4 regions of the Peribacillus sp. FSL E2-0218 genome follow, and region 4 is predicted to be linked to each of the others. Evidence: riboswitches for the same ligand, from Rfam matches in the RefSeq annotation. Region 4 holds a riboswitch; each other region holds the start of a gene.
The links. A riboswitch is a leader RNA that binds a small molecule or an ion and turns the genes downstream of it on or off. The one in region 4 is predicted to bind thiamine pyrophosphate.
Positions count from the first base shown of each region.

Region 1: it holds a riboswitch for thiamine pyrophosphate, as region 4 does, so the genes downstream of both, thiC (phosphomethylpyrimidine synthase ThiC) here and tenA (thiaminase II) in region 4, are expected to answer to the same signal.
Region 2: it holds a riboswitch for thiamine pyrophosphate, as region 4 does, so the genes downstream of both, MHI53_RS17770 (ABC transporter substrate-binding protein) here and tenA (thiaminase II) in region 4, are expected to answer to the same signal.
Region 3: it holds a riboswitch for thiamine pyrophosphate, as region 4 does, so the genes downstream of both, tenA (thiaminase II) here and tenA (thiaminase II) in region 4, are expected to answer to the same signal.

Region 1 covers NZ_CP150304.1:845,326-850,595, reverse strand. The annotation lists gene MHI53_RS04115 (cytochrome c oxidase assembly protein) at 1-354, shown strand, start outside; gene MHI53_RS04110 (carboxymuconolactone decarboxylase family protein) at 461-826, shown strand; gene thiC (phosphomethylpyrimidine synthase ThiC) at 1,072-2,853, opposite strand; TPP riboswitch at 2,989-3,104, opposite strand; gene MHI53_RS04100 (HAD family hydrolase) at 3,220-4,008, opposite strand; gene MHI53_RS04095 (histidine phosphatase family protein) at 4,154-4,687, opposite strand; gene MHI53_RS04090 (hypothetical protein) at 4,938-5,270, opposite strand, start outside.
Region 2 covers NZ_CP150304.1:3,688,416-3,693,685, reverse strand. The annotation lists gene MHI53_RS17785 (amidohydrolase) at 1-751, shown strand, start outside; gene rarD (EamA family transporter RarD) at 799-1,728, shown strand; gene MHI53_RS17775 (protein-glutamine gamma-glutamyltransferase) at 1,788-2,618, opposite strand; TPP riboswitch at 2,846-2,955, shown strand; gene MHI53_RS17770 (ABC transporter substrate-binding protein) at 3,083-4,087, shown strand; gene MHI53_RS17765 (thiamine-binding protein) at 4,099-4,383, shown strand; gene MHI53_RS17760 (ABC transporter permease) at 4,380-5,162, shown strand; gene MHI53_RS17755 (ABC transporter ATP-binding protein) at 5,137-5,270, shown strand, end outside.
Region 3 covers NZ_CP150304.1:2,265,181-2,270,450, reverse strand. The annotation lists gene MHI53_RS10980 (energy-coupling factor transporter transmembrane component T) at 1-241, opposite strand, end outside; gene MHI53_RS10975 (ATP-binding cassette domain-containing protein) at 242-1,720, opposite strand; gene MHI53_RS10970 (ECF transporter S component) at 1,733-2,317, opposite strand; gene tenA (thiaminase II) at 2,333-3,016, opposite strand; TPP riboswitch at 3,146-3,273, opposite strand; gene MHI53_RS10960 (LacI family DNA-binding transcriptional regulator) at 3,757-4,794, opposite strand.
Region 4 covers NZ_CP150304.1:1,441,670-1,446,939, reverse strand. The annotation lists gene MHI53_RS06935 (GNAT family N-acetyltransferase) at 66-572, shown strand; gene MHI53_RS06930 (aspartyl-phosphate phosphatase Spo0E family protein) at 667-954, opposite strand; gene MHI53_RS06925 (Fur-regulated basic protein FbpA) at 1,106-1,294, opposite strand; SAM riboswitch class I at 1,456-1,559, opposite strand; TPP riboswitch at 1,709-1,813, shown strand; gene tenA (thiaminase II) at 1,907-2,596, shown strand; gene thiW (energy coupling factor transporter S component ThiW) at 2,609-3,133, shown strand; gene thiD (bifunctional hydroxymethylpyrimidine kinase/phosphomethylpyrimidine kinase) at 3,102-3,908, shown strand; gene thiM (hydroxyethylthiazole kinase) at 3,905-4,726, shown strand; gene thiE (thiamine phosphate synthase) at 4,707-5,270, shown strand, end outside.

The DNA of each region.
Region 1 (5,270 bases), 600 kb from region 4:
ACGACTGGCCTGTATGGGGCGATGCAGCACAATATCACGCTGCACGCATTGGTGCATTTCCATGTATTCGCAGCGGGCTATTTATTCACTGCCTCCATGATTTACATCGATCCGGCACCGCACCCGCTCACCTTCAAGTTCCGGATGATCGTGTTTGCCCTTTCATTGGCCGGACATGATATCCTTTCTAAATACATATATGCCCATCCACCTAGCGGAGTCATGAAGGAACAGGCAGAGAGTGGCGGAATGTTAATGTACTATGCAGGTGATGCCGTTGACCTTGTGCTTATCTGCATCCTTTGCTGCCAATGGTTCAAAGCTGCCCGTCCGAAGGAATCAATTGCCATTTAGCGACAAAAAGATCAATAATAAACTCCGATGTTTCTTGATTAATCAGGCTCCATTTGGCTCATACTAATTTTTGATGAATTAAACTTAGGATGGAGCTGAATGGAAAATGGAATTTGAAGCAAAGAATTCTACTGAAAATGCTCTTCATGATTATAAGGCTGGAATTGGTGCCTTTACGGAGAAAATGCCCGACCTTGCCGAGAAATTCAATTCCTTTACGGAAGAGTGCTTTAAAGAAGGTCAATTGACCAAAAAGGAAAAACAGCTTATCGCATTGGGAATCAGTTTGTACTCACAAGATGAATACTGCATCATCTATCATACTAAAGGGTGCCTGGATCAAGGCTGTTCGGAACAGGAAATCCTTGAAGCCGTTGGTGTTACAGCGGCATTCGGCGGAGGTGCGACCATGAGTCAGGCAGTGACCCTCGTCCAGGAGTGCATCCAGGAAATCAATCAGATGAAACAATAATAAAGATAGGGATAGGACTGGTCCTATCCCTTTTCCTTTCCCAATGAATAATCTCTACCAATGCAGACTTTCGATTAAGTGACATTTTATGCATTTTTGTATATAGTCTTTTTTTTCAAATTCATGCGTGCAATTTTCCCGAAGCATGTTCAGCTCTTTCTTCAGTTGCTCCAATTTTGCTTCCAGTACTTTCATTTCACCTTTTATTTGGATGACCCGATTCAGCGAATTCTGCCTCTCACCAATCATTGATAGATGGTTCCATCCGTTTTCCTGAACTCATTCGCTTTTTCTTTTAGTCCTTCGCCAATTACGGTTTCAAAACCGAGCCCCTTTTCTTTCGCTAAATCACGTATGTCCTGAGAAATTCTCATACTGCAGAATTTAGGTCCGCACATGGAGCAGAAGTGTGCCGTTTTGGCACCTTCAGCCGGCAGAGTTTCATCATGGTATTCGACAGCTCTTTCGGGATCGAGGGAAAGGTTGAATTGATCTCTCCACCGAAATTCGAACCTAGCCTTGGAGAGGGCATCGTCACGTTTTCGTGCATGCGGATGGCCCTTTGCAAGGTCAGCTGCGTGGGCGGCAATTTTGTAAGTAATGACACCGACTCGAACATCTTCCTTGTTCGGAAGGCCCAGATGCTCTTTAGGTGTTACGTAACAGAGCATGGCCGTTCCAAACCAGCCAATCATTGCAGCACCAATCGCCGATGTAATGTGATCGTAGCCAGGAGCTATGTCTGTTGTCAAAGGCCCTAAAGTATAGAACGGGGCTTCTTGACACACTTCCAGCTGCTTATCCATGTTTTCCTTGATCAAATGCATCGGCACATGTCCAGGACCTTCCACCATGACTTGAACATCATGCTTCCAAGCGATCTTCGTCAATTCCCCCAATGTTTCCAATTCTGCAAATTGTGCTTCATCGTTCGCATCTGCAATCGATCCGGGACGAAGCCCGTCTCCCAATGAGAATGAGATATCATATGCCTTCATGATTTTACAAATCTCTTCAAAATGAGTATAGAGAAAGCTTTCTTTGTGATGGGCCAGGCACCATCGAGCCATGATCGACCCGCCTCTGGATACGATCCCCGTTACCCGCTTTGCCGTTAGGGGGATATACCGCAAAAGCACACCAGCATGTATGGTGAAGTAATCGACTCCCTGCTCAGCCTGCTCGATTAACGTGTCCCGAAAGACCTCCCAATTTAAGTCTTCTGCAATTCCATTCACTTTTTCCAACGCTTGATAGATCGGGACCGTTCCAACTGGCACCGGCGAATTCCTGATGATCCATTCCCGTGTCGTATGGATATTCTTCCCTGTGGAAAGGTCCATGATGTTGTCTGCTCCCCACCTGGTCGCCCAAGTCATTTTCTCCACCTCGGCTTCAATCGATGAGCTGACGGCCGAGTTTCCAATATTGGCATTTATTTTCACGTGAAAATTACGTCCGATGATCATCGGCTCGCTTTCAGGGTGGTTAATATTTGCAGGAATGATCGCCCTTCCGCTCGCTACCTCTTCTCTCACGAACTCGGGGTCGACATTTTCCCTAATCGCGATGAACTCCATTTCAGGTGTAATGAGGCCTTTGCGTGCATAATGGAGCTGGGTAATATTTTTCCCCACCTTCGCCCGTAACGGATTCCGTTTCAATCCTGGAAAGATATCGGCATTGGATTGTGACCCTGTTTTTTTGTATCCATTATCCTCGGGTTTTATTTCCCGTCCATCATAGGCCTCGACGTCTTCACGCTCCAGGACCCAGCTGCGTCTGATCGGGTCGAGGCCTTTATGAATATCCACCGGATATGCCGTATCCGTATAGGGACCGCTCGTGTCATACACCCGTAAAGGCGGATTTCCCTCCTCACCGAAGGTCCCGGTAGTCGGACTTAGCGTAATTTCACGCATTGGTACTTTAATATCCGGTCTGGATCCCTCTACATACACTTTTTTACTTCCTGCAAAACTGGACATAATCGAAACGTTCAAGTCGTTTACTGAATTACCCATCATGATTTCATTTCTCCTTTTTAATTGATTTAAAAAGGACAAAATCCAATTCATTTTCGCACGAAAAAGCCAGATCTCCGATTCAAGACCTGGCTGACGTTAGTATGACTACAGAAATGACCCCATGTATCGTCATTGCTTAGTAGATTCTAACTTCCCCACGCTGGTATGAACCAGATCAGGTCCTGAGGGTTAAGAAGCTTTACGCGCTTCTCTCTCAGCCCAACGTTTATTGGACACCCCTAGTCTGAACAATATAATCGAACACAGGGTAACTATATCTCACCCGTTTCATTCTGTAAATCATTTTAAAGTCCTAATATTTCTATCATCCGCTCCCTGAATCATTAAGCAATCGAGATCAATGACTTAATCTTCCAGGCTCTCAAGAATAGGGAAGATCTCCTTCAAATGCTTGATTTCATAGGTTGGAACCACCTCAGTCCGTTCCTTATCCTCGCGATTTATCCAGACCGACTTTATACCCACTCTCGATGCCCCGAGGATGTCCGTCATCAAATTATCGCCGACCATCAATACTTCATCTTTATCCAGCTCCATGATTTTCAAAGCATGCTCAAAAATGGACGCATCCGGTTTACCGCGGCCAAACGCTCCTGAGATGACGATTCGATCAAAATAAGGGACCAGTTCCGGTGTGATTTCAAGTTTGGTATTCTGCAGTTCTGGTGAACCATTCGTCAGCAAAAGTAATTTGTACTTCCCCTTCAATTCATCCAGAACTTGGAAGGACTCTTCGTAGATAAACGGTTTTTTACGCCTTTCCGCTGGAAAACGTTCTGCCAGTTCAAGGCCGAATTCAGGGTCATCGATACCTAATGACTTCAAGCCCCTCGTCCAAGCTTCACTGCGATAAGCCGGTACAATCTCCGCCATCTTCCGGAATTGCTCATGATCATCGTTAAAATTTCCCCACAGTCCTTCAAAAGGGTTGATTCCGATCATTTGTGTAAATGCATATGTATCGTAAGAAGAGTAAAGCTCACGCGCTTCCTTTCGCACCGCGTCTTCAAGCTCGCCGACATTTAAATCATATTTCTCCCTAGCCGCTTCGCATGTGGCAACAAAAGCCTCTTTCACGCTTTTCTGATCCCATAGTAATGTATCATCCAAATCAAAAAAAACTGCCTTAATCAAAATATCCGACCTCTTTCCCCATTATGGAATTCGCTAAAATTACATTAGTACAATCATAAACTACAATCATGGGGAAATGAATAATTATTCGGAAAATGACAGTAACTTTCTGCTTTCCTGGTTGAGAAGCTTAAATGCTCATTCATCACCTTTCGAAAACATACAGCCTTCCATTGCTGGCAAGCTTGAATTGGGGACCGCCGAACCCCCGTCTTATCAACTCTTTCCTTAAAAAGACCATAAGTGCGGCATGACTCACGATCAAGACATCCCTTTCCCCCTTCGCAAAGATCTCGTCCAATGCTTTATTGATCCTCCGCTTTGCACGCTTTATTTCCGCTCTCGTTTGCTTGTTCATGACAGAGCAGCAGCGAATCCAAATGGCCCAAAGGATGAACGGCAGCTTCAACTCCCCTTTTAGGGGTGGGGAAGGGATTTCCCGCAGTTCTTCCATAAAATGAATCGTGCCAGGGAAAATATGTTCCGCTGTCTTGACCGCTCTCGGCATATCGCTGCAATAGCATTCCTCCCACTCCGCCTGACCTAATGAAGTCGATCCATAAATGATATCCGCAGCATCATAGTCGATGAACCACTGCTTCATGTCATCCGCCGACACGGATCTCCCGGTCGGGAATTCATGTGCCACCTTAAAATGCCTTACCAACCCAATTTTCATATGTACTCCTCTTCATCATGCAAATTCTTTTATTGATTGATTCAGTATGTATTTTATATAACCAAGACAAATGCATTGCCTCTATATTCCCTGTAAAGTGTCCCGCTATCATTTCTCGACCAAGCAAGACTTGATGATATTGCCGTGGACTTCTCTGCTTTACTACCCTTTCCGTCACTTTATCTAACAAAGGAGAAAATTTATCAAGAGAAGGAAAAAAGAGAAAGCATTTGCCTTCTCCATTGATCTATCAATCTATGAATTGAAGCTCGGTGATCGTACATCTTTTCCTGAATTTATATTTTCCGCTTAAATCACTGAATTGATAATCATTTAGGGCTTTTCCGAGCTGTTCCTTAAGCTTATTCTCTGTGATTGAGGCATCCACTATCTCATTCCAATTTTCCTTGCCGATTATCTCATCGAATGGAATGACGGCCAGCACTTCATCATAGATCTCGATGCTTTGATCAATGCCAAAGCTGCCATAGATGCTTCCATTTTCATCAGCAAAGATATGCTCCGATTCCAATTCTTCCACCAGCACTTCAAGATACCCCTGTGACTTAACGGGCTTGATGGA
Region 2 (5,270 bases), 2.2 Mb from region 4:
GGGGCATACAGCCTTGCTGAGCGAGCCGTATGCAGATCAAAGCGGTACGAATGGCGTAGCGATATTCACGGAAGCAGAGCTTCGCCATTGGGTGCAAAAAGCAAGGCAGGCAGACATGCCGATCGCGGCCCATGCCATTGGCGATCTCGCGTTTGAATATGTATTGAATGCCATTGAAGCTCTGCCTCCGAAAGACGGACTGCATGATCGGCTCATCCATGCCCAGATCGTCCGGCCGGAGCTGCTGGAGCGGGCAGTCAAACTGCCGGTGATCTTTGATATCCAGCCCGGTTTCGTACCGTCCGATTTTCCTTGGGTGGAAGAAAAGGTTCCGGCAAAGCTATTGGCATCCTCATACGCCTGGAAAACCTATTTGAATATGGGAATCACTTGTGCGGGCGGTTCAGATGCACCGATCGAGCCACTGAATCCAATTTTGGGGATCCATGCTGCTGTCACGAGAGCGAAAATCGATGGTGATGATGCGGGGTATGGCTTGGCTGAAAGGCTTACCGTTTTTGAGGCATTTTCTCTATATACGAAAGGGAGTGCCGCGGCTATAGGCCAGGGAAAGCGGCGCGGTATGATCTTCAAAGGGTATGATGCCGACTTTACCGTATTTGATTTGGATGTCTTTGCAGTGAAGCCTGATGATCTCCTAACAGCTCAAGCGGTCATGACGGTCATTGATGGCAGGATCATGTATGATGAAAATAACAGTTGCAAAACGAGTCATCGGAATGCAGAATAGGTAGATGGTTTTAAAAGATCAAGGAATGAATGGAAAGAAGGCAGGTTATGAAAGTGAATGAACAAAAAGAAGGAGCGATCTATGCCGCTCTTTCTTATATGATGTGGGGAATTGTTCCGGTGTACTGGAAATTCCTCCAGGGGGTCGGTGCAACAGAGATACTGGCGCAAAGGGTATTATGGTCTTTCGTCTTCATGCTGGTATTATTGATGTTCATGAAAAAATGGCAAGCGTTTCTTGACTATGTCAAGAATATAGTTCGTAACCCTAAACTCTTTATAGCTTTACTTACAGCGTCACTGCTCGTTACAGCTAACTGGGGAGTATTCATCTGGGCCGTTAACTCCGGCCGGATTCTCGACACCAGCCTTGGCTATTATATCAATCCGCTAGTCAGCGTCCTCTTGGGCGTGATCGTCTTAAAGGAAAAATTGAGCGGAGCGCAAATCATGTCGTTCGCGCTTGCCGGAATCGGTGTTTTGATCCTTGGGATTCATTTTGGCACCATTCCCTGGGTCTCCCTTGTCTTGGCGATGACCTTTGGATTGTATGGATTGGCGAAAAAAATGATCAAGGCCGAATCGGCGATCGGGCTGACGCTAGAAACGATGATGGTGACGCCCCTCGCCCTTGGTTACCTGATATACTTATCGGCCCAGGCAGACATGAAATTCTTTACAGCGGGGAGCACAGGCTTGCTGTTGGTTGGCGGCGGGATCGTCACGGCGCTACCTCTTTTATATTTTGCAAAAGGAGCAGAAAAGATCCCGCTTTCGATGCTTGGCATTTTTCAATATATCGCTCCGACCTTATCTTTACTGATCGGTGTATTCGTCTATCATGAAAGTTTTACGAAAGCACATCTTTTAGCCTTTTTGTTCATATGGTCAGCTTTGGCCGTTTATACGCTCTCCATCACGAAATGGGGGCAGGCAAGCGCCCGCAGGTTCAAAGGCAAGAGGAATATGGGTGCATGAATGAAAAAGATGCTTGGCGGAGCTTTTCCTCCAAGCATTTTTTTATGCAGGGCCATGCATCAGGATAGGTGAAACGTCGAACCTATTTCAGAAACGATCAAATCAGGGAGGCTCTCGAGTCGGGGGACCTGTTCTTTGCGGATGGGATAGGGTTGGACCGTGTCAAAATAATAGGAACTGTCAAGGCTAACGATATGGTCTGTCAGGTAGGCCGATATGGTTGCATTCGATTTTCTATTATCGTTTAACTCATCAATGATTCCTTTAGAATTGGTAATGCCGATCCCGTGGCCAAAAAAGAGATTTTTCCCTAATAATATCGCATTTTCCCCTTGCCATTCAGGCGTTTTTTCATCATGTTCCGGGTTTTTGAAATACACGCAGTCCCCTGGTAAATAATCGGTGCCGCGGTGAACGAGCAGGATCATATTCGTTGGGGGATGCCAGTCATATAGCACGAGGTCTGAAAAAAGATAGTCAAACTTCCGCGGGCCGATTACATCCATGATCCCCATTAAGAACGTGACGACTATTGCTGTCCCGCATTCGAAAGCATATAGCGTTCCACTTTGGAAAATATCTGCAATGGCAACATGGGGGGGAATTCCTGGCTGGAGGGTGAAGGTGCCATCCTTTGCGAGGTGCCAATATCGTTGATTTGTTTCCGATTCATCGAGTGTAGCAAATTCTGCACCGCTTTTATCTAATGAAATGGCTGCCTCCATGACTCGAAGCCTCAATTGAATGTCGAAATTAAGTTCCTCCAAGTTCCGGTATTCAAAAACGGTCGCATATCCCGCCAGCAATTGTAGCAGTTCCAGCGCCTTGGCAGATGGTATACCTGGCTGGAGTTGACTGATATCTAACCATTTGTGATTAATCTTGATCATGATCATATCCACCTTTTGCTTATGAGTTATGAATCTGGTACATGGAAATGTCTGCAGGTCATGGTCATTATATGATTATCCGCATGGAAGTGATTATGTGAAGGAGGAAAAGTGCCGGTAATGAAGCGTGTTTCGGATGGCAGGTGTAGGGGATTTTTTAACGGAAGCAAATTAGTTTTCCCTTTTCGCGATGAATTGATATAATGATAGAGAAAAGTCCATATGTGCGAGAAATGTAGGGGAGCCAGTAATGCTGGCTGAGATTGCGTCCTTTAGATGCTGACTCTTTGAACCTGATCTGGATGGTGCCAGCGGAGGGAACATATTATGACAGATTTTCCGTTTTGTATGTTAACGTCCGAATTCATCTTCGGGCGTTTTTTGTTTTATGATTGGCAAAATGCACCTGGCGCCCTTAATATTCCTGCATGTGGATCTTATACGATGAGTAGGAGGATACCCGCTTGAATAAATTTTTGCCATTGCTGACTTCGTTGTTCCTTTTAGCTGGATGTGGCGCCGGCGGAACGAACGAAAAAGATGAAGCAACAAAAAAGGAAGATAATGAAGGAATGAAAAAAGTATCGGTCGTTCTCGATTGGACACCGAATACAAACCATACAGGATTGTATGTAGCCAAGGAAAAGGGGTATTTTAAAGAACAAGGATTGGATGTCGATATCATCATGCCAGGTGAAGCCGGTGCGGATAAGCTGGTGGCCTCCGGGAAATCAGAATTTGGCGTAAGCTACCAGGAAGGCATTACCCAGGCCCGCGTCCAAGGTGTGCCGATCGTTTCACTGGCTGCAGTCATCCAGCATAATACCTCTGGATTCGCATCTCCAGCGGATAAAAACATTAAATCCCCTAAGGATTTTGAAGGGAAAACATATGGTGGCTGGGGGTCACCGGTAGAAAAGGCCATCATGGATTCGCTCATGAAAAAAGTAAATGCGGATGTAAATAAAGTCGATATCGTCAATACAGGGGATGCTGATTTTTTCACCTCAGTTAAAAGGGATGTAGACTTCGCCTGGATTTATTATGGGTGGACAGGTGTCGAGGCCGAGCTGAGAAATGAAAAGCTGAATATGATTTACTTGACCGATTACTCGGATAAGCTCGATTACTATACGCCTGTTCTGACAACGAACGAAAAGCTGATCAAAGAAGATCCAGAAACGGTTAAGGCATTCGTTCATGCAGCTTCTGAAGGGTATCAGTTTGCGATTGATGATCCCGATGCGGCAGCGGACATTTTAATGAAGGCCGCTCCGGACCTGGATGCCAAACTAGTGAGGAAGAGCCAGGCGTGGCTTGCGGATAAATATCAGGATGATGCTCCGCGCTGGGGTGAACAAAAGCTTGATATATGGAAGAATTACAGTGATTGGATGAGAGAAAATAAGCTTCTTGAAGGTGATTTTAAACCTGAAGAGGCGTTTACCAACGAATTTTTACCTAATTAGGAGGAAAAAAAATGGCCAGTTCTTTAATCAGTATACAAATTATTCCTAAAGGTGAAAATGTCATTCCTTTAGTCGATGAAGCAATCAAGATCATAGATGAATCAGGTGTCAAATACGAGGTTCACCCCCTGGAAACAACCATGGAGGGCGAGCTTTCCCAGCTATTTGCGGTGATAGAAAAAATGAATCAAAGAATGATTGAACTAGGTTCGCCGAATGTCATTTCCCAAGTCAAAATATTATATCAGCCGAGCGGGATCACGATGGATACGTTGACGGAGAAGTATCGGGCATGATCGGAAGAAGGATTTGGAAGAAGGGGGCTCCCTTCTTTCTTTTAGTATTGCTGCTGATCGCATGGGAGTCAGCGACAGCGATATTGAAAATCGAAAAATGGCTGCTTCCTGCTCCATCTGCCATTTTCATTGAAGGAATCGAGTCTTTTCATAATCTATTGGGACACCTATTATCAACGACCGAGCTTGCGATATCCGGTTTTTTAATTGGAAGCTGTATCGGCTTATTGATTGCTGCGGCCTTACATCTGTTTTCAGGTGTGAAAGATGCCGTCTATCCCTTGCTCATTTTGTCACAGAATATTCCCATCATCGTGCTGGCACCGCTTTTAGTGATCTGGTTTGGCTTTGGGATGCTGCCTAAGCTCATCGTCATTTCGCTTGTATGCTTTTTTCCGGTTGCCGTTGCCTCATTGGATGGCCTGCGCCAGACACCGTATGAACTCAAGCATTATTTTAAGATGATGGGAGCGGGAAACAGACAGTTGTTTTGGAAGCTCGAACTTCCCCACTCGATTCCGTCCATTTTCTCCGGCCTCAAAATCTCGGCGACCTATAGTGTAATGGGTGCAGTCATTTCGGAGTGGCTCGGGGCGAAATCCGGGATTGGCGTATATATGACACTCGCCTCCTCGGCGTTCAGGACCGATCGGGTGTTTGTAGCCATTTTCATCATTATGGGAATGAGCCTGCTCTTTTTTGGAATCATCACCCTACTGGAGAGGTACCTTGTTTCATGGAAGCGGAAGGAGGATGAAAAGCATGCATCTGGAAATTAAAGACGTTTCCTATTCCTTTGATGGTAAACAGAATATTTTAGAGAAGCTGAATGTTCATGTGGGGGAAGGGGAATTCGTCACGATCCTTGGACCATCCGGCAGTGGAAA
Region 3 (5,270 bases), 820 kb from region 4:
AAAAAATCATCGCTAGAGAAGTGGATATGAAAATGAAACCAAAAGGGATAGACAAGAGTATGATACGTTTTATCGAATGCCCGGTAAAACACAAAAATATGAGTAAAACACCCATGGTGACATTGATCATATAATTCAGATCATCGATGAATAATGCCACTATGCATAACACCATCAATACGAAAAGTTTAAGACTTGGATTAATCTTATAGAGCCATGTTTCTGCATTTGTAACGGTCATCTACATGACACTCCTTTTATATTGAGAAACTTCGGTTTCCATACATCCTGGCTGGATGACTTTTTCATCACTTATTACGTTCCCATCCTGAACCGTCAAGATCCTCGTTGCGAAGTTTTTTGAAATATGATCGTCATGCGTAACCATGATTACGGTTACGCCGCGGCTTCGATATACCTCAAGCCATTCCAGTAGAGCAAAGGTATTCTTCGAATCTTGACCAAAGGTAGGCTCATCCAAGAGAATGATTTTCTTGTCTTTAACGATTGAAGCGGCTACACTTAAGCGACGTTTTTGACCCATTGATAATTGAAATGGATGTTTATCCCGATGTGCCTCAAGGCGGAACACTTTAAGCAATGAACGGACTCTCTCATCTATTTCTTGTTGCGGCCTTTTATCTATCCGCAATGAATAAGCAATTTCTTCATATACCGTATTTGCAACGAACTGAAACTCAGGATTTTGAAACACAAACGTCATATGATCAATTGGGTTTTTCACTCTTTTAATGGAGGTCCCCATTAAATCATAGATACCACTCGTTTTAATGAATTGCATCAGTGCATGCAAAAGAGTACTCTTACCCGCTCCATTTTCTCCCCTGATTACAATCCATTCCCCTGAAGTGACCTCGAGCTCATCAACCTTGATTTTCTCTTCTTTATTCCGAAAACCGCTAAAATCTCGGACTTGCATAAGAGGAACATCATCCGTGAGTGGTTGTTTACGAACAGGTGCATGATTCTTAACATACTCATCCCAAACACCAGGGAACCATATCCCATGTTCTTTCATTTCATTTTTATACCGTGAAAGAATGGTGTCTTTTGGGCCATCAGCAATAATTTGACCTTCATCATTAAAAAGCACGATTCGATCAATGAATTCTAAAACATGGTCAGTTTTATGTTCCACTACAATAACCGTTTTACCTCTACCGACTTCCTTCAATAATTCCCACATTTCTTTTGTTCCTTCCGGATCGAGCATGGCAGTCGGTTCATCTAAAAACAGAACTTCTGGTTCAAGGGCCAGTACTGAAGCGATTGCCAGACGCTGTTTCATGCCGCCTGATAATGTATCAATACTTGTATGAATAGCTCTTAAGTTCAATCCAACTTGATGAAGGTGATGTTGGATCTTCTCTTTCATTTCTTGCTTAGGGACGGAAAGATTCTCGAGAACGAAAGCAACTTCCTCATCGGCAAATGGCATGCAAAACTGACTATCAGGATCTTGAAAAACATATCCCCATGAGGAAGGACACTTCAATTTTCCCGCTTTCAACGGCACTTCAATGGAATTCGGAATCAATCCACTTAACACTTGTAAAAGGGTCGACTTTCCACATCCTGATGGTCCCAACAATAACACTTTTTCACCTTTCCCAAATGAGATCGATAGATCCTTGAAGATCATGGACTCATCACCAGGAAATTTCATTCTTAACTTCTCAACAGAAACGATTTGTTCCATACACATCAACCTCTACTTTTGATCCAGCTCTGCATAATCTTTACTAGAAACTGGACGTACAAGATTCGTTACCCCTGTTGTTTCTAAAACCTTAACTAAGTAGTAAGCAGTCACACCGGCAAAGAAAACGGAACCTATGAACCTCGCTATCATGAATAACGATAGATTCCAGGTAGAGAGCGCTCCAATTTCCCCATATGCAAAATCCATGAAGACTGAACCCAAACAAGAAGCGATCGCCGCTAATACAGCCACTGACATATTGAATTTTTTATATCTGAACACCATGAACACCAGCTCCGCGAACAACCCTTGCACGACCCCATATAAGAGGACGGTCAGCCCCCATGGCGAACCTAGAAAGAATTCACCGGAAGCTGCAGCTATCTCCGCCAGAAGTGCCACACCCGGTTTCCGTAAAATTAAAAAGGCTACGGGACCAGCAATAAACCACATTCCATAAATAAGTTGATCTACATGTAACCCCAATGGTTTAGCGAAATAATAAATCGAACCCCAGAGGATATAGATGATCCCAAATGCTACAGCAATCACGATCGTGACTAAAACATCCGTTAATTTCAACCCTTTTTTCATGGTTATTAATCTCCTTTACACTTCTAGTGTTTCCTTATGCACCGGCCATGTTTCCAAATCGTAAGCCATTTCCCAAAATGAATATTCATACTGGCTGCTAAGGATAAAATGCTCTTTCATCCGTTCTCTATCTGCATCCGTTACTTTTTCAGCAATCTCATCAAGCCTCGCAATTTGTTCTTCCACCAAGGTGCGGAACCACTCTCCACCGTACGCCGCTATCCATTCTTGATAAATCGGCTCATCGGGTATGCACCCCTGCAGCTTTTCACCTATTTCATAATACAGCCAATAACACGGCAGGATCGCTGCAATAACATCTCCTAAATGTCCCGAATAAGCCGCACGATACATATGGGAAGTATAGGCATAAGCAGTCGGTGCAGGCTTGAAATCATCCCTTTCTTCTTTTGTGATTCCTAATCTCTCAGAAAAATTCTCATGAAGCTTCAACTCCGCTTCATATGTACCTTGTGCATGGCCGGCAAGCCTGCTGGTTGTATGTAAATCTGGAGCTTTGACTGCCCCTAATGCTTGAACTCTAGCAAAATGTGATAAATAATAAGCATCTTGCAAAACATAAAAACGAAAACATTCCAAACGTAATGTACCATCACCTATTCCTTTAACAAATGGGTGATTAAAACTCGCTTCCCAAATATGATCCACTTCCTGCCGAATTTCCTCTGAAAACTTCATCATCATTTCCTCCAAATTTTTATTTTTTTAAAGACTGAACCGTGAAAGAACCTCCTTTTTTTTGGCAAATAAAAAACCACTTTCTTTGACGTAAGAAAGTGGTTTTACTTGAAATAATACAAAAACGTATTGTTCCAGCCCCCACTTCCCTACGCTGGTATAAACCAGATCAGGTTCTAAGGGTCTTAAAGTCATACTTTAATCTCAGCTTCTCAGGTAAAATAGCTTTTACCAATAAAGCACCCCTAGTGGTACAAATTGTATATATCATGCAGTTGCCTTTATATTAACACGATAAATTAAATTGTCAAACAGATTAGAAAAGTTTTCTGGCCGATACCTTATAAGGTTGGATTGCTAGTTTGCCAAGGTTGGCGGATTACTCGTCAATTTGGACTATTATGGCACTTAAAGATATTTTTGTTAATTCAATGATTTTTGGAGCTGGTTTAGCGATAGTATCTTTATTAGCTGCTGGGTGTATTTGCACCATCTAACTTTAATCAATATTTTTGATATGATCATCTTTCCAAAGCTTCATTTTTTCATGACACGATTTTTGTAGTTTCTTCTTAAATCAATCTGTGTATCAATCATTTCCTCGGTGGTGGCCGTTTTTGTCAATTTCCTTGATTATCATGAAATAAAGAGGTATGGCAACATCCAGCCTTATTGCTGATTTTTTTTTAGAGCTCATGGAAAAGGAATCAAAGCGGATAAGATAGGGCCCCTCCAACAGATCAGCGGCGTGTTGATCTAGGAGGAGCTGTGCTACTCCCTACCATAAATGTAACAGGTAGCGAAATTCGCGATTGTTGTTTGAGACGATTTGCATCTTCTATTTGTAAAAAGAGTAAATCTACGGCTTTTTCACCTTTTTCCCCTACATCCTGTTTGACTGTTGCTAAAGTCGGCGTCATAAAAGTAGAAAAGTAAGATCCATCAAACCCTACTACAGAATAATCGTCAGGAATTTTACAACCTTTTTCGTTCAGGCATTTGTACACCCCTAAGGCGGACACGTCTGAAAAAGAAAGGATGGCAGTGGCATTTGTTTCTGTTATTATCTTTTCAGTCGCTTCAAAACCGCCTTGAGCGGACGTGTCTGATTCGAATATGAGATTTTGGTCAAAGCTGCGATTTTCCTGAAGCGCAGATCGGTATCCACGAAACCGCCGTCCGTTCACAGAGTCCGGCTCCAAGTCCCCAGTGATGAGGGCTATGCGCTGATGACCAAGTGATAACAAATGCTCGGTTGCGACGCGTCCGCCGAATGCGTCATCAATCCCTACTTGAAAAGGAGCCGACTCATCCAAGTAGCTGTCCAAAAACACAATCGGAAGATCCAGCTCTTTCACTTTTGCTACAACTGGCGAATCCGATTTCGCACCTACAAGAATCAGTCCATCCAGGTTCCTTTGAGTTATAAAGGTTGTCAGTTCTTCGGGGGATTCGATTCCCTTAAGGACAATATCAAATGATTTTTCCCTTGCCTTTGATTCAATCCCTGAGACCAACTCCCAATAAAACAGGTTATTCTTAATCCTACCTTCCGGCTGTAAAAGAGAAACGACCACTCCAAATAGGTAGGACTTCCTTGTCCGAAGATTTTTGGCAGCCAGGTTCCCGCTATATTGATAACTGTCGATGACCTCTTTCACACGAAGGGCTGTTTCCACTGATACCCTGCCCTTGGAATTGATCACGTTTGATACGGTAGCGATGGAAACATTCGCCTTCTCCGCGATGAATTTAATGTTGATATTTTCCTGAAGCATCTTCCACCCCTCCGACTTATTAATAAACAAATCGTACCATAATTTTCAAAAAAACGCAGGCAGGTATCTGATCTGCACCCCAATTGTTAGAAAAAAACGTCTATCTATTGGAGGTGCAGTTTCTTTATGGCCAAATTCACACCACAACATTAAATACAAGCTGTACAAAGATATTTTCAAGGTACAGAGAGGGTTAAAAGGATAGCTAAATCCATTGGTGTATTCTCTGGATTTAATTGGAGAAATCATCGCCTGCAATATCCAATCAAGTCCAATTTAACCTTTAGTCTCCCAGATGGTAGACCAGGTCCTTATGCGATTGGAATTGGAAGATTCACGCATCCTTCATTCGGATCAAGTCTGGCATTACCAGATGAAATCAAATTCACATACCTTGAAGACATACGGGATTACACAATGTATGTCTCGGAAGGGAAATTGTCTCGACATCACTGTGATGGAAAACTTCTTCGGCT
Region 4 (5,270 bases):
CACTATCAAATTATGCAATAGGAACTTCTGGATGTTAATAAAAGGAATGGATTGGAGAGTTTATGATGAACGAGTACATACAATTCAGAGAGGCTGAATTATCGGATTTGCCTAAAATTGTGGAAATTTACAATTCCACAATTGCCTCCAGAATGGTCACCGCAGATACGGACCCGATATCTGTACAATCGAGGGTTAAATGGTTTGAGGAGCATAATTCAGAAAGCAGACCGCTATATATCATTACTTTTGAAGGACAAACCGCAGGATGGATGAGCTTTCAATCTTTCTATGGAAGGCCCGCCTACAATGCTACGGCGGAAATCAGCATCTATATCGATGATTATTTCCGGGGAAAAGGAATCGGAAAGGTTTCGATTCAACAGGCGATTGAAGTAAGCCCAAAATTAGGGGTGAAGACTCTATTAGGTTTCATATTTGCTCATAATTTACCTAGCATGAAGCTTTTCTCCAAATTTGGTTTTGAAGAATGGGCGCACTTACCGCAAGTTGCCGAGCTCGATGGCGTTGAACGGGATTTGGTCATCCTTGGTAAACGTATAGAAGCATGATTATTCAAAAGCTATTGCTTTCAGCAATAGTTTTTTTGTTTACACGGAAAACTCCACCATCATGTGTATACCAGATTCACGAATTCAAGAAAACCTAGGAATTTCCTGAATATTCAGCTTTCCTATTCTTCGTTAACGCGTTTAAAAGGATATCCAATTCTTGACTAGCTTGAATCGTCAGAAGACTGTTTATACCAAAAATATTTGCCAACTCCATCATCTCTTGTCTCTTCTCTTCTATTCTTTCAGGGGTAACCTTTTTGGAAAGCAATTTATATACACCTCCCATATATTCAATATTTTTACACTTTCCATCATAATGAAACTCGTAGTTAAAATCAACTATTTTCGAGTGGTAAAAATGTGTTATTTTAGCGGTCAAATGTGACAAAACTCCTATAATATCCTTAAAATATGTATTTTTTGTGACAACAATCTTTCCATATAAAAAAGCATTCACCACTGTACACTGCGAATGCTTCCTTCTATACTTCTATATACATGATCTTTATTGAATGATCGCCTGCTTCTTGCTATGTCATCCATTCTGTAGGAGACTCGCTATCAGACCTATTTATAACGATCTTATATTCATCTTCCAATACTTTTAAAGGGGCATCATAAAGGTGCCTTTCATCAGAGGTTTTGTATACACCCTTCGCCAATAGCTCTTCTATCAGCAACGCCTTCCTCTGTTCGATCCACTTAAATACTTCTGCCATATTAATGGCTCCTTTCCTTGTCAGCTTAAAGCCTAAGCTACCTTAACAAGTTTCAATTTCACCAAATTATATATACCTTTTCTATTATGTCCTTAAACACTATTTTACAAAAATAAAAGCCTCTTCAATTAAAGAAGAGGCTGACAGGGTCCGGACGGCTCTTCTTATCTTCCAAGCGATCGCTTGTTGGATGTAGCACAGTTCCCATATGGGTCTGCTGCCGAGGTTTCATAGGGCCAAGTCCCTCCACCTCTCTGGATAAGAATTCAATTATATAAATGATGTGAACATTATCTTATCCCAATAATTCACAAAAGTCAATTGCCTCGTTCCCCTTTTTTCCACTCTCTTCCCTTTCAAAGGCGGGTTGCATTTTCTTGGCTTTCTGATATGATGGCAGTAATTACATACAATGCACACCACTAGGGGAGTCTTGTCAAGACTGAGATGGAAGTAATTTCCGGACCCTTTGAACCTGAACCGGCTCATACCGGCGGAGGAAAGTGGATGAGATCGCCCATTCCGGCTATATCCATCTGCCCCGTTCCGTTATTCAGGAACGGGGGTTTTTTATTGGCCCTAAATAATCTTTCCATATAAAGGGGGATGAACATGAAAAATATTAAAACAGAAACCTTCAGTGACAGACTTCATGCACGCGCAAAGGAAATTTGGGAAAGGAACCATTCACATCCCTTTGTCCAAGCTATCGGAACCGGAACGCTTCCTGAACATAAGTTTGCTTATTACTTGAAGCAGGACTATATCTATTTGATGGATTATTCCAAGCTTTTCGCTTTAGGTGTCATTAAAGCGCATAATGTTGAAACCATGGCAAAGTTTGCGGAAATCTTGAATGAAACGATACAGGTCGAAATGGATATCCATAGGCATTATGCCTTGGAGTTCGGAATTACTTCACAGCAATTGGAAGATACGGAACCTACTCCCACTACCCTTGCCTATTCGGGTTACATGCTGAATGCTGCTCAACATGGTACTTTGGCAGATTTAATCGCCTGTCTTCTCCCTTGTGCCTGGGATTATTATGAAATCGGTCTGCTTTTAAAAGAACGAAATGGCAAGAATTTGGATAACAACCCCTATGCAAAATGGATTGAATCCTATTCCTCCCCAGAATTCGGTGAAGCACATAAGTGGCTGATTGCTTTATTGGAGGAATTGACGGAAGGGATGCCTGAAAAAGAACTGCAGAGACTGGAAAAGCACTTCTTGGTGACCTCCCGCTACGAATATTTATTCTGGGACATGGTTCAAAATGAGCAGGATTGGCCCTTGTAGGTCGTAGACATGATGATCAACACAATCAGAAAAATGACGTTGACGGCAATGATCACAGCCATAACGACTATAACCAGTTCCTTTATATTCATCCCGGTAGGATTTGTGAAAGCTTTTCCGATTCAGCACCTGGCCAATGTCCTGACAGCTGTTTTACTCGGCCCTGCCTATGCGGTTACGCAAGCTTTCCTCGTTTCCTTGTTGAGAAATATATCTGGTACGGGATCACTTTTCGCCTTTCCTGGCAGTATGATCGGTGCACTGCTGGCTGCGTTCCTTTACCGTAAAACCAAGCGATTGACTTTCGCCTGTCTAGGGGAAGTGACGGGGACCGGCCTTCTAGGTTCGCTTGCCTGTTATCCGATCGCGGTACTCCTCTTAGGGGAAAAAGCAGCTCTTTTTGGCATTATGCCAGCTTTTATGCTTAGTTCAATGGCAGGTGCCATTTTCGCTTTCATTTTACTGAAAATATTATTGAAAAATACTTATGTGAAGGGGTTTTTCCATGAAAAAAGCATTAACCATCGCAGGCTCTGACTCAGGGGGCGGCGCAGGGATACAAGCCGATATCAAAACATTTTCTGCACATGGGATCTTCGGGATGTCCGTCATCACGGCCGTCACTGCACAAAACACAAAGGAAGTTCGTTCCGTTCAGGCGATCGACACGGATATCATCACTGATCAAATGGCTGCCGTTTTCGAAGATATACACGTCGATGCAGTAAAAATCGGCATGCTTGGTTCAAAAGAAATCGTCGAAACAGTCGCTGAAGCTCTTAATACCTACTTACCGGCCATCGTCATCCTTGACCCAGTCATGATTTCCAAAAGCGGCCACCATTTGCTGGACGGAAAAGCCGTTACTGCCCTAAAAACGAACTTGCTCCCGCTTGCAACGCTCATCACCCCTAATGTACCGGAGGCGGAGGTACTTACTGGTTTATCGATTCGAACGGAGCAAGACTTTTACAAGGCTTGTTTATCCTTGATTGAATTGGGTTCCAATGCCGTTTTACTTAAAGGGGGGCATGCAGAGGGAAACCCAAACGACCTCTTTTATGATGGAAAGAACTTTCACTGGATAAAAGGAGAAAGAATCCATACGAAAAACACTCACGGGACTGGCTGTACCCTCTCCTCCGCCATTGCATCCAACTTGGCTAATGGACAATCGCTGCAAGAGTCGATCGTGCAGGCCAAGCTGTATATCTCCGAAGCGATACGGAATAGTTTTTCAATAGGAGGGGGACATGGGCCTGTCCATCATTTTCATTCATTTTCAAAAAAAGAACGGAGTGAATCCATATGAATATAAAGTTTTCGGCAGCTGACTTGTTTGAAAAGGTAAAAGAAAGAAAACCACTTGTACACCAAATCACCAACTTTGTTACGGTCAACGATTGTGCAAATGCCACGCTTGCCATCGGTGGATCACCTGTGATGACATCCAGTCCCAAGGAAGTCGAAGCGATGGTCAAGTTGGCGGATGCACTTGTCCTGAATTTCGGTACGATTGATGAAAAATCCCTGGAAGCCATGGAGATAGCCGGTAGGACGGCAAACTCCAGAAATATCCCGGTCATTTTGGATCCTGTGGGAGTCGGCGCCACACCGTATCGAACAGAGAAAGCCAGTGAGCTTCTAAAGAAGGTCTCCTTCCAGATCATCCGCGGTAATGCGAGCGAGATTCACCGTTTGATCGGCGGCGATATCGTTACACGGGGAGTCGACTCAGAGGAACTGGCGATTAGCAATGAGGCTCTTGCTGCAGCTGCGGCAAAGGAGTTGAATAGTGTCGTCGTGGTCAGCGGGGCTATCGACGCTGTTAGTAACGGGAAGCACACATCCCTCATTGATAACGGGAACGTTCTATTAACGAATGTAACAGGCACGGGATGTATGGCCACCGCACTTATCGGCGCCTTTTCCGGAATCACGGACGACTATTATGCTGCAGCAGTTGCCGGAATCTCGACGATGAGCATTTCAGGGGAGATCGCTGCTGAAACCTTGCAAAAGCATGAAGGCACAGGAACCTTTCGGGTGCGCTTAATTGACGCAATATCAAGAATGGATAAGGAAATGTGGATGAATGAGGTGAAAATGAATGAAAAAATCACACATTGATTTAAGCCTATATTTAGTTACGGAAGAGTCGATAGATATTGTAAACTTGACCAAAATCATCTCGGAATCGATTGCTGGTGGCGTTTCGGCTGTACAACTTAGGGAGAAGAACAATTCATCCCTGTCCTTTTATAGAAAAGCTGCGGCCTTAAAGCAGGTATTGAACGAATTGTCCACTCCCCTGATCATTAATGACCGGGTGGATATAGCCCTTGCTATTGGCGCGGACGGGATACATATTGGCCAGGATGACCTCCCGCTTTCCGTCATCAAGCAAATGGTCCCAGAAGAAATGATTATCGGTGTATCCGTTTCGAATCTGAAGGAAGCTCTCGAAGCGGAACGAGATGGAGCGGACTATATCGGCGTTGGTTCGGTTTTCCCTACGAAGACAAAGCAAGATGCAACGCCAATGGCGATCCGCGAATTGGAGGAAATCTGCCGAAGCGTATCAATTCCAGCCGTGGCCATCGGGGGCATCAATACCGATAACATTGCCTCACTTACTGATAAAGGCCTGGCCGGAGCCGCCGTGGTTTCAGCC